DNA from 3 places in the Streptomyces sp. FIT100 genome. Region 3 is predicted to be linked to each of the others. Evidence: riboswitches for the same ligand, from Rfam matches in the RefSeq annotation. Region 3 holds a riboswitch; each other region holds the start of a gene.

Region 1 (3,200 bases), 2.1 Mb from region 3:
ACTGGGCGTACGCCGTCCAGCGCACGGTCATCGGTTCGGGGCGTGAGATGTCACCGGCGAGGACCGGCGGGCGGACATAGCGGGTGCCGTAGGACTGGACCCAGCCGTGCTGTGTCGCCAGGTAGCCGGTGAGCTGTTCGGCGAAGTACTGCACCATGTCGTTGCGTTCGGGCTCGCCGTGCACGAGCACGTCGAGACCGGCCTTCTCCTGGAAGGCGACGACCTCGCGGATCTCTGCCTCGATGCGCCGCTCGTACGCGTCGGCGCCGACCGTTCCGGCGCGCAGACCGGCGCGGGCCGCGCGCAGCTCCGGGGTCTGGGGGAAGGAGCCGATCGTGGTCGTCGGCAGCAACGGCAGCCGCAGGTGCGCGCGCTGGGCGGCGGCCCGCTCCCGATACGGCTGCGAGCGGCGGGCGTCGGCCTCGGTGACCGCGGCCGCCCGGGCCCGTACCGACGGGTCGTGGGTGAGCGCGGATCCGGCCCGGGAGGCGAGACCGGCGCGGTTGGCGGCGAGTTCCGCCGCGATGGTGTCGGTGCCCTGCGCCAGTGCGCGGGCCAGGGTGACGACCTCGGCGGTCTTCTGGCGGGCGAAGGTGAGCCAGCGGGCGACCTGCGGGTCGATGTCCCGTTCGGCGGCGGCGTCCAGCGGGACGTGGAGCAGCGAGCAGGACGAGGACACATCGACACGGTCGGCGAGTCCGAGCAGGGTGCCCAGTGTGGACAGGGACTTCTCGTAGTCGTTGAGCCACACGTTGCGCCCGCTGACGACGCCGGCGACCAGCCGCTTGCCGGGCAGTCCGCCGACGGCGGCGAGGTCGTCGAGGTTGGCCGCGGCGGGCCCGGTGAAGTCGAGGGCGAGACCGTCGACCGGTGCCTTCGCGAGCACGGGAAGGGCCTCTCCCAGCCGGTCGAAGTAGGAGGCGACGAGCAGCCTGGGCCGGTCGCCCGTGCCGCCCAGCTCGCGGTAGGCGCGGGCCGCGGCGTTCAGTTCGGCCGGTGTGCGGTCCTGCACCAGGGCGGGCTCGTCGAGCTGCACCCACTCGGCGCCGGCGGCCCGTAGATCGGCGAGGACCGAGGCGTACACCGGCAGGAGCCGGTCGAGGAGGGTGAGCGGGTCGAAGCCCGGGTCGGCCGCGGGGGCGGGCTTGGCGAGCAGGAGGTAGGTGACGGGTCCGACGAGCACCGGGCGGGGGGCGAGGCCGAGCGCGAGGGCCTCCCGCACCTCGTCGAGCTGCTTGCCCGGGTCGGCGGTGAAGACGGTGTCGGGGCCGACTTCGGGGACCAGGTAGTGGTAGTTGGTGTCGAACCACTTGGTCATCTCCAGCGGCGCCGCGTCCTGGGTGCCGCGGGCCATCGCGAAGTAGCCGTCGAGCGCGTCCGCTTCGACGGCGGCCCGGTGCCGGGCCGGGATCGCGCCGACCATCACGCTGGTGTCGAGGACGTGGTCGTAGTACGAGAAGTCGCCGGTCGGCACCTCGTGGATGCCGGCGTCGGCCAACTGCCGCCAGGTGGACCGGCGGAGCTCCGCTGCGGTCTCCCGGAGGGCACCGGCCGTGACGCGGCCCTTCCAGTAGCCCTCGACGGCCTTCTTCAGTTCCCGGTTCGGGCCCTGGCGGGGGTAGCCGTGCACGGTGGCCCGTGCCGCGGCGGCGGCGGACTCGGTGGTCACGCCGGACGTGGTGGTCACAAGACTCTCCTTCGCGAGCATGTCTCCTGCGACCCCGGGACGGGTCGGGACGCGAAGGCGCGGCCGGGGCGGGGCATGCGCAGTCCTTGCGCGCAGCCCGCCCGCCGTGGTCGCCGACCCGCCCTCGAGGTCACCGGGATCTCCGCACACGATCGGCCGTGCGCGGGCAGTGGCAGGTCTTCGGACTCGCGGGCTCGTCCACCAGGGGCAGACACCTACTGGCCGTCGCTTCCCGGACCCTTCGGTCCAGTGCGTATGACGGCGGTCGTTCCCGCTCACCGCTGCGGGGCAGTCCCGGATTCCCACCGGGTTCCCTCTTGCGACGCGCCTGCCTGGCGGACAGGGCGAACCAGCTGCAACGGCCAGCTTAGAGGGCGGCGCGGACACAAGGACACACCCGGCGGACACAAGGACACACCTGTGCGCACGCACGGACGCACCTGGCGTACGCACCCTGCGCACGCACGGACGACACACCCGCCACCTGCCGGACGCTGCCGGCGGTGCGTCGGCCTGGCTCTTCGCCGGGGCCCACACGGTCGAGCCCGGTGTCCACTCGGGTGACGGGGGGACAGAGCCCTACGCCGGTGCGGCCAGCCGGTCGAGGCGGTCGCGGTGGGCCGGCCCCAGGGCGAGACCCTCCGCGGCGAGGTTCTCCTCCAGATGGTCCGTTCGGGCCGTGCCCGGGATCGGGAGGATGACCGGCGAGCGGCCGAGGAGCCAGGCGAGCGCGACCTGCGTGGGAGTGGCGCCGAGTTCGGCCGCCACGGCGGCGATCTCGGCCTGCGCCCCCGACTCTCCCCAGGTGACGGGGCGCCAGGGCAGGAACGCGATTCCCGCCGCCTCACAGGCCGCGAGCACGGGCTCGTGCTCGCGGTCGAGGAGGTTGTAGCGGTTCTGCACGCTCGCGACGTCGACGAACCCCCGTGCCTGGTCGAGTTCGGCCACGGTGACCTCGGAGAGTCCGATGCGGCCGATCTTGCCCTCGGCCCGGAGCTCCCCCAGCGTGCCGAGCTGATCGGCGAGCGGTGTCTCCGGATCGACACGGTGCAACTGGAGCAGCTCGATCCGCTGGACGCGCAGTCGGCGCAGCGCCTGATCGACCTGGTCGCGCAGGACTGCCGGCCGGCCGTCGACCTTCCACTCGCCCGCGGGCCCCGATCGCGCGACGCCGACCTTGGTGGTGATGAGCAGCCCCTCCGGGTAGGGATGCAGGGCCTCGGCAAGGAGTTCCTCGTTGGCGCCCGCGCCGTACAGGTGCGCGGTGTCGATCAGTGTGACGCCCAGTTCGACGGCTCGCCGGGCGACGCCGAGGGCCGCCTCGCGTGCGGGGCCGGGCTCGGTCGGCAGGCGCATCGCCCCGAACCCGAGCCTACGTACGCGCAGGTCCTTCCCGATGTGGAACGTGGTCGACGTCATGCGCTGTGTTCGCCCCCCTCGGTCAACAGGTCACGCTAACAGCACACTTGACGACGTCGGCCATATCTGCCGCCTCGTAGGCGCGCTAACGGCT
Region 2 (3,200 bases), 2.5 Mb from region 3:
GGAATCTGCTCACCTGGCTGCTGGGCCTGCCGTCCAGTTCCTCGCACGCGCTCTTCGGCGGCCTCATCGGCGCCGCCGTGATGTCCGCGGGCTTCTCCGCGGTCAACGGCGGCACCATCGTCACCAAGGTGCTGATCCCGGCCGTCGCCGCGCCGGTCGTCGCCGGCCTCGCCGCGTTCCTCGCGACCCGGCTGACCTACCGGATCGGCAGCAGGACCGACGACAAGGCCACGTCCAAGGGCTACCGGGCCGGCCAGATCGCCTCCGCCGGCCTCGTCTCCCTCGCGCACGGCACCAACGACGCGCAGAAGACGATGGGTGTCATCACCCTGGCCCTGGTCACCGGCGGGGTCCTCGCCCCGGGCTCGAACCCGCCGATGTGGGTCATCGTCTCCGCGGGTCTCGCGATCGCCCTCGGTACGTACCTGGGCGGCTGGCGCATCATCCGCACCATGGGCAAGGGCCTGACCGACCTCCAGCCGCAGCAGGGCTTCGCCGCCCAGACCAGCGCCGCGACCGTCATCCTGGCCTCCTCGCACCTGGGCTTCTCGCTCTCCACCACCCAGTCCTGCTCCGGCGCCGTGATGGGCGCGGGGCTCGGCCGCAAGGGCGGCGTCGTCCGCTGGTCCACCGCGACCCGGATGTTCGTCGCGTGGGGCCTGACCCTGCCGGCCGCCGCACTCGTCGGTGCCGCCGCCGAGTTCCTCACCGGCCAGGGCACCTGGGGCATCGCCGCCGTGGCGCTGCTGCTGCTCGCAGGCTCGGGCACGATCTGGTCGCTCTCGCGCCGCAAGCCGGTCGACCACACCAACGTCACGGACGACGAGGCCGCCGCGACCGGTGCCCGTGGCGGGTCCGGTGCCGGGTCCGAAACCGGGACCGGGACCGACGGGGCGACGGACGGCCTCAAGGTCACCATCCCCGCCCCGGCCGCGCCCGCGGCCACAGGTGAGCACGCACCCGCACCCGCCGCCACGGTGTAAGGAGAGAAGACCATGAAGATCGACTGGGCAGCTCTCGGCTCCGTCTTCGGCGTGAGCCTCGCCGTCACCGTCGCCCTGGTGGGCCTGTTCACCCTGGGCATCGTGGGCCTCTCCAAGCAGGAAGCCGCCTCCGCACAGGGGGGTTCGGGCGGTTCCGCCGTCCTCGCCCGCACGGGCGCGTACGCCTGCTTCGCGCTGTGCGCGGCGGCCGTGGCGTACGGGATCCATCTGATCGTCGCCTGACACCGGCGCGTCCCCGTCACGGGGGCCCAGGGGCCGGGCACACCTCCGGGTGTGTCCGGCCCCTGGCGCGTACGGCCGCGTGTGGGCCTCGGCACACTCTCCCGTCGCAGGTCAAGGGCGAGTTGACGGGTGTTCGCGGCCCGTGGTGGACTTCCGGAGCCATTTACGGCGGCAGAGAGGAAGCCGGTGCGAATCCGGCGCGGTCCCGCCACTGTCACAGGAGCGCTCCCCTTCGACGGAGCGCTCCCGGAGCCAGGAACTCTCTCCCGCCGGTCAGTCACGTCGAGCCGGGGCGCGGACCCTGAGTGAGGACGCACATGCGTGCCGAGCAGGTGTTTGCCTGCGGCGCCGCTGCCGGACTTGCCGGCGACCTGGTCTTCGGCGATCCGCGCCGCGGGCATCCGGTCGCCGCTTTCGGCCGGGCCGCCACTGTCGTCGAGCGGGCCCTTTGGCGCGACCACCGGGGGTGGGGCGCCCTGCACACCGTTGTATGCGCCGGGGGCGCATGGGCCGCGGGTGCGCTGGCCACCGCTTCCGTGCGCCGCTCCCGCGCCGCGTCCGTCGCCCTGACCGCGGCCGCCACCTGGGCCGTCGTGGGCGGTACGTCACTGGGCCGCGAGGCCCGCGCGATCGGCGGGGCGCTGGCGGCCGGGGACATCGACGCCGCCCGCGAGCGGCTGCCGCATCTGTGCGGGCGCGACCCGCAGTCCCTGGACGGCGCCGGCATCGCCCGCGCGGTCGTCGAGTCCGTCGCCGAGAACACCTCGGACGCGGTCGTCGGCGCGCTCGTCTGGGGCGCGGTCGGCGGGGTGCCGGGCCTCGTCGCCTTCCGTGCCGTCAACACCCTCGACGCGATGGTCGGCCACAAGTCGGCCCGCTACCGGCGGTTCGGCTGGGCCTCGGCGCGGCTCGACGATACGGCCGGCTGGCCGGGCGCCCGTCTGACGGCGGCACTGGCCGCGGTCGCCGGCGGCGATCCGCGCGGTGCGGTACGGGCCTGGCGCGCCGACGCCGCGAAGCACCCGAGCCCCAACGCGGGCCCGGTGGAGGCGTCGTTCGCGGGGGCGCTCGGCGTGCGGCTCGGCGGGACGCTCGCGTACGCGGGACGGGTCGAGCACCGGCCCGTGCTGAACGGGGACCACGGCCGTGACGTCGAGGTCGCCGACATCGAACGGGCGGTGCGGCTGTCGCGCCGCGTCACCGCCCTGACGCTGGCTGCCTGCGTGGGTGCGCGGCTGGTGGCCGGGCGGCTGGGGCGGGCCCTGGAGGGGAGGCGGACATGAGCGGCGGACTGCTGGTCGCCGGGACCACATCGGACGCGGGCAAGAGCGTCGTCACGGCCGGGATCTGCCGGTGGCTGGTGCGCCGGGGGGTGAAGGTCGCGCCGTTCAAGGGGCAGAACATGTCCCTCAATTCCTTTGTGACCCGCGACGGCGCGGAGATCGGCCGGGCGCAGGCCATGCAGGCGCAGGCGGCCCGCGTGGAGCCCTCGGCGCTCATGAACCCCGTGCTGCTCAAGCCCGGAAGCGACCGCTCCAGCCAGGTCGTGCTGATGGGGAAGCCGGTGGGCGAGCTGAGCGCGCGCGGGTACTTCGGGGGGCCTGGGGGGTCGTCCCCCGGGGAAATGCAGCACGGGGCGCGGCAGCAGATGCTGTTCGAACCGGTCGTCGCGTGCCTGGAAGAGCTGCGCGCCACGTACGACGTCGTCGTCTGCGAGGGCGCCGGCAGCCCGGCCGAGATCAATCTGCGCCGCACCGACATCGTCAACATGGGCATCGCGCGGGCGGCGCGCTTCCCGGTGCTTGTGGTCGGGGACATCGACAGGGGTGGGGTCTTCGCCCAGTTCTTCGGTACGACCGCACTGCTCGCCCCGGAGGACCAGGAGCTGGTCGCGGGCTACCTCGTGAACAAGTTCCGCGGCGATGTGACGCTGCTGGAGCCCGGGTTGGACATGCTGCGCGGGCTGACCGGGCG
Region 3 (3,200 bases):
GGCGACCGGGGCCCATGCGCCGGGCCCCTCGACGATCCCGGGCGGCGGGCCTGCGGTGGGTTCTGTCCCCACCCGGCCCTTTCCCGCAACTGGGGGGGCAAGCCCCCAGCCCTCCGTACGGCCTCCGGCCGTGTCCTCGAACTCCCCCAGAGCTTCGCCTGGGAGGTGCCCCCAACGGGCTGGAAATGCGGGGCGCAGCCCCGGTTTCCAGCCTCGCTGGGGGTCCCCCCACGCCGCAGGGCGTAGGGGGAGTTTGAGGCGCGGGGGTGCGGGGGCGGAGCCCCCGCCGTCGGGGTCTGGGGGCGAAGCCCCCGGTTCGGGAAGGGGCGGGGTGGGGAAAAGCTCGCCGCAGGCGCCCGCCAACCCCGCTCCCCCGTCCGGCAGGTCCCGGACGCGCCACGCACCGGTGCCGGCCGCCGCCGCCAGAAACGCCTCTGCCGCGGCGAGGGCCGCCCGGGCCGCAGCCGCGGCGGGGACGCGGAACCCCGCGCCCCCCACCCGCACCACCACCGTGTCCCCCGGCTCTGCGAGCAAGGTCACATCCGCGCCGAGCCCCGCCACATCGCCCCGCCCGTCGTCCAGCGCGAACAGGAAGCGGCCCGAGAGGTCCGCCGCCCGGGTGGTCGCGCACAGCAGCGCGTCCAGCTCGCGCGCCCACAACTGCACGTCGGCGCAACCGAGTCCGTCCAGTCCGGCGAGCGGGGACGCCACGATGTTGCGCACCCGCTCGTGGGTGTCGGAGGGCAGCAGTCCGGCTCCCCGCAGCAGTTCCGCGAGCTCCGCCCCGCAGTCGTCGCCGAGGCCGCGCAGTTCCACGTTGCCCCGGGAGGTGATGCTCACCGCACCGTCGCCCAGGCGCTCCGCCGCGTCGGCCAGCGTCATCAGCTGACGTGATGTCAACAAGCCTGCGGGCAGCCGGAGTCGGGCCAGTCGCCCGTCGTCCGCCGCGTGCAGCCGCAGCGCGCCCGGGCAGGCGTCGCCCCGGTCCCGTATGCGAGGTTCGCCCGGGTCCGCCGGGGTTGAGGGTATGGGCGGCATGGCGGCGAGCATACTGCCGCCCAGGTGAGCCTCTACTATGCAGACGGCACAGGGTCCCAGGACCCTAGGGAGGAAGCCCGGTGAGATTCCGGCGCGGTCCCGCCACTGTGAGCCAGGTCCTCAACGGCCTGGTGAGTCAGGAACTCCCGCCGACCACGACCACCCGGGGCGCGGAAACCCCGAGGAAGGCCTGCGCACGCGATGACGCACGCGACGATCCTGCTGCTGTCGACCTCCGACACCGACCTGCTCAGCGCCCGTGCCGCGCGGGGGCCGGTCCAGTACCGCTTCGCGAACCCTTCCCGCCTCCCGCTCGACGAGCTCCCGGGCCTGCTCGACGGCACCGACCTCGTCGTCGTCCGCCTCCTCGGCGGCATTCGCGCCTGGCAGGAGGGGATCGACGCGCTGCTCGCCCAGGAGCGGCCCGTCGTCGTGCTCACCGGCGAACAGGCCCCGGACGCCCAGCTGATGGAGGCGTCCACCGTCCCGATCGGCATCGCGGCCGAGGCACACGCCTACCTCGCCCACGGCGGCCCGGGCAATCTGGAGCAGCTCGCCCGGTTCCTCTCGGACACGGTCCTGCTGACGGGCCACGGCTTCGAGCCCCCGGCCCCTGCCCCCACCTGGGGCCCGCTGGAGCGCACCCCCGAGGCCACCACCGGCCCCGTCATCGCCGTGCTCTACTACCGCGCCCACCACATGAGCGGCAACACCGCCTTCGTCGGCGCCCTGTGCGACGCCATCGAGGAGGCCGGTGGCCGGGCCAGGCCGCTGTACGTGGCGTCCCTGCGCGCCCCCGAGCCCGAGCTCCTCGACCGGCTCCGCGACGCCGACGCCGTCGTCACCACCGTGCTCGCCGCGGGCGGCACCAGGCCCGCCGAGGCGCAGGCCGGCGGCGACGACGAGTCCTGGGACGCGGGCGCGCTCGCCGGGCTCGACGTGCCCGTGCTCCAGGCGCTGTGTCTGACGGGGTCGCGCAGCGCCTGGGAGGAGAGCGACGAGGGTCTGTCCCCGCTGGACGCCGCCAGCCAGGTCGCCGTACCCGAGTTCGACGGGCGCCTGATCACGGTCCCGTTCTCCTTCAAGGAGATCGACGAGGACGGCCTCCCGGCGTACGTCGCCGACCCCGAGCGCGCCGCCCGGGTCGCCGGGATCGCCGTACGCCACGCCCGGCTGCGGCACATCCCGAACGCGGAGAAGCGGATCGCGCTCGTCCTGTCCGCGTACCCGACGAAGCACTCCCGCATCGGCAACGCGGTCGGCCTCGACACCCCCGCGTCCGCCGTCGCGCTGCTGCGCCGACTCCTCGCCGAGGGCTACGACTTCGGTGCCGAGGAGGTCCCCGGCCTGGTCTCCGGCGACGGCGACGAGCTGATCCACGCGCTCATCGAGGCCGGCGGCCACGACCAGGACTGGCTCACCGAGGAGCAGCTCGCCCGCAACCCCGTCCGGGTCCCGGCCGCCGACTACAGGCGCTGGTACGCGACCCTGCCCGCCGCGTTGCGCGAGCACGTCGAGGAGCACTGGGGCCCCGCGCCCGGCGAGATGTTCCTGGACCGCTCCCGTACCGCCGAAGGCGACCCGGACGGCGACATCGTCCTGGCGGCCCTGCGGCGCGGCAACCTGCTGATCGTGATCCAGCCGCCGCGCGGCTTCGGCGAGAACCCGATCGCGATCTACCACGACCCGGACCTGCCGCCCTCGCACCACTACCTGGCCGCCTACCGCTGGATCGCGGCCCGGCAGGACGACGGGGGCTTCGGCGCCGACGCGATGATCCACCTCGGCAAGCACGGCAACCTGGAGTGGCTGCCCGGCAAGAACGCGGGCCTGTCCGCCGCCTGCGCCCCCGACGCCGCCCTCGGTGATCTGCCGCTGGTCTACCCGTTCCTGGTCAACGACCCCGGCGAGGGCACCCAGGCCAAGCGCCGGGTGCACGCCACGCTCATCGACCACCTCGTCCCGCCGATGGCCCGCGCCGACTCCTACGGCGACATCGCGCGCCTGGAGCAACTGCTCGACGAGTACGCGCAGATCTCCTCCATGGACCCGGCGAAGCTCCCCGCCATCCGCGCCCAGATCTGGACCCTGATCCAGGCGGCGAGGCTCGACCACGACCTCGGCATGGACGACCGCCCCGACGACGACGGCTTCGACGACTT

Evidence for each region. A riboswitch is a leader RNA that binds a small molecule or an ion and turns the genes downstream of it on or off. The one in region 3 is predicted to bind cobalamin.
Region 1: another riboswitch for cobalamin. It lies ahead of metE (5-methyltetrahydropteroyltriglutamate--homocysteine S-methyltransferase); the one in region 3 lies ahead of cobN (cobaltochelatase subunit CobN).
Region 2: another riboswitch for cobalamin. It lies ahead of KK483_RS06895 (cobalamin biosynthesis protein); the one in region 3 lies ahead of cobN (cobaltochelatase subunit CobN).

Annotation. Positions count from the first base shown of each region.
Region 1 covers NZ_CP075715.1:6,217,703-6,220,902, forward strand. The annotation lists gene metE (5-methyltetrahydropteroyltriglutamate--homocysteine S-methyltransferase) at 1-1,669, opposite strand, end outside; cobalamin riboswitch at 1,858-2,039, opposite strand; gene KK483_RS28000 (aldo/keto reductase) at 2,267-3,106, opposite strand; gene rpsR (30S ribosomal protein S18) at 3,192-3,200, opposite strand, start outside.
Region 2 covers NZ_CP075715.1:1,589,258-1,592,457, forward strand. The annotation lists gene KK483_RS06885 (inorganic phosphate transporter) at 1-983, shown strand, start outside; gene KK483_RS06890 (hypothetical protein) at 996-1,226, shown strand; cobalamin riboswitch at 1,356-1,509, shown strand; gene KK483_RS06895 (cobalamin biosynthesis protein) at 1,544-2,509, shown strand; gene KK483_RS06900 (cobyric acid synthase) at 2,506-3,200, shown strand, end outside.
Region 3 covers NZ_CP075715.1:4,120,620-4,123,819, forward strand. The annotation lists gene KK483_RS18505 (cobalamin biosynthesis protein CobG) at 1-1,038, opposite strand, end outside; cobalamin riboswitch at 1,072-1,203, shown strand; gene cobN (cobaltochelatase subunit CobN) at 1,240-3,200, shown strand, end outside.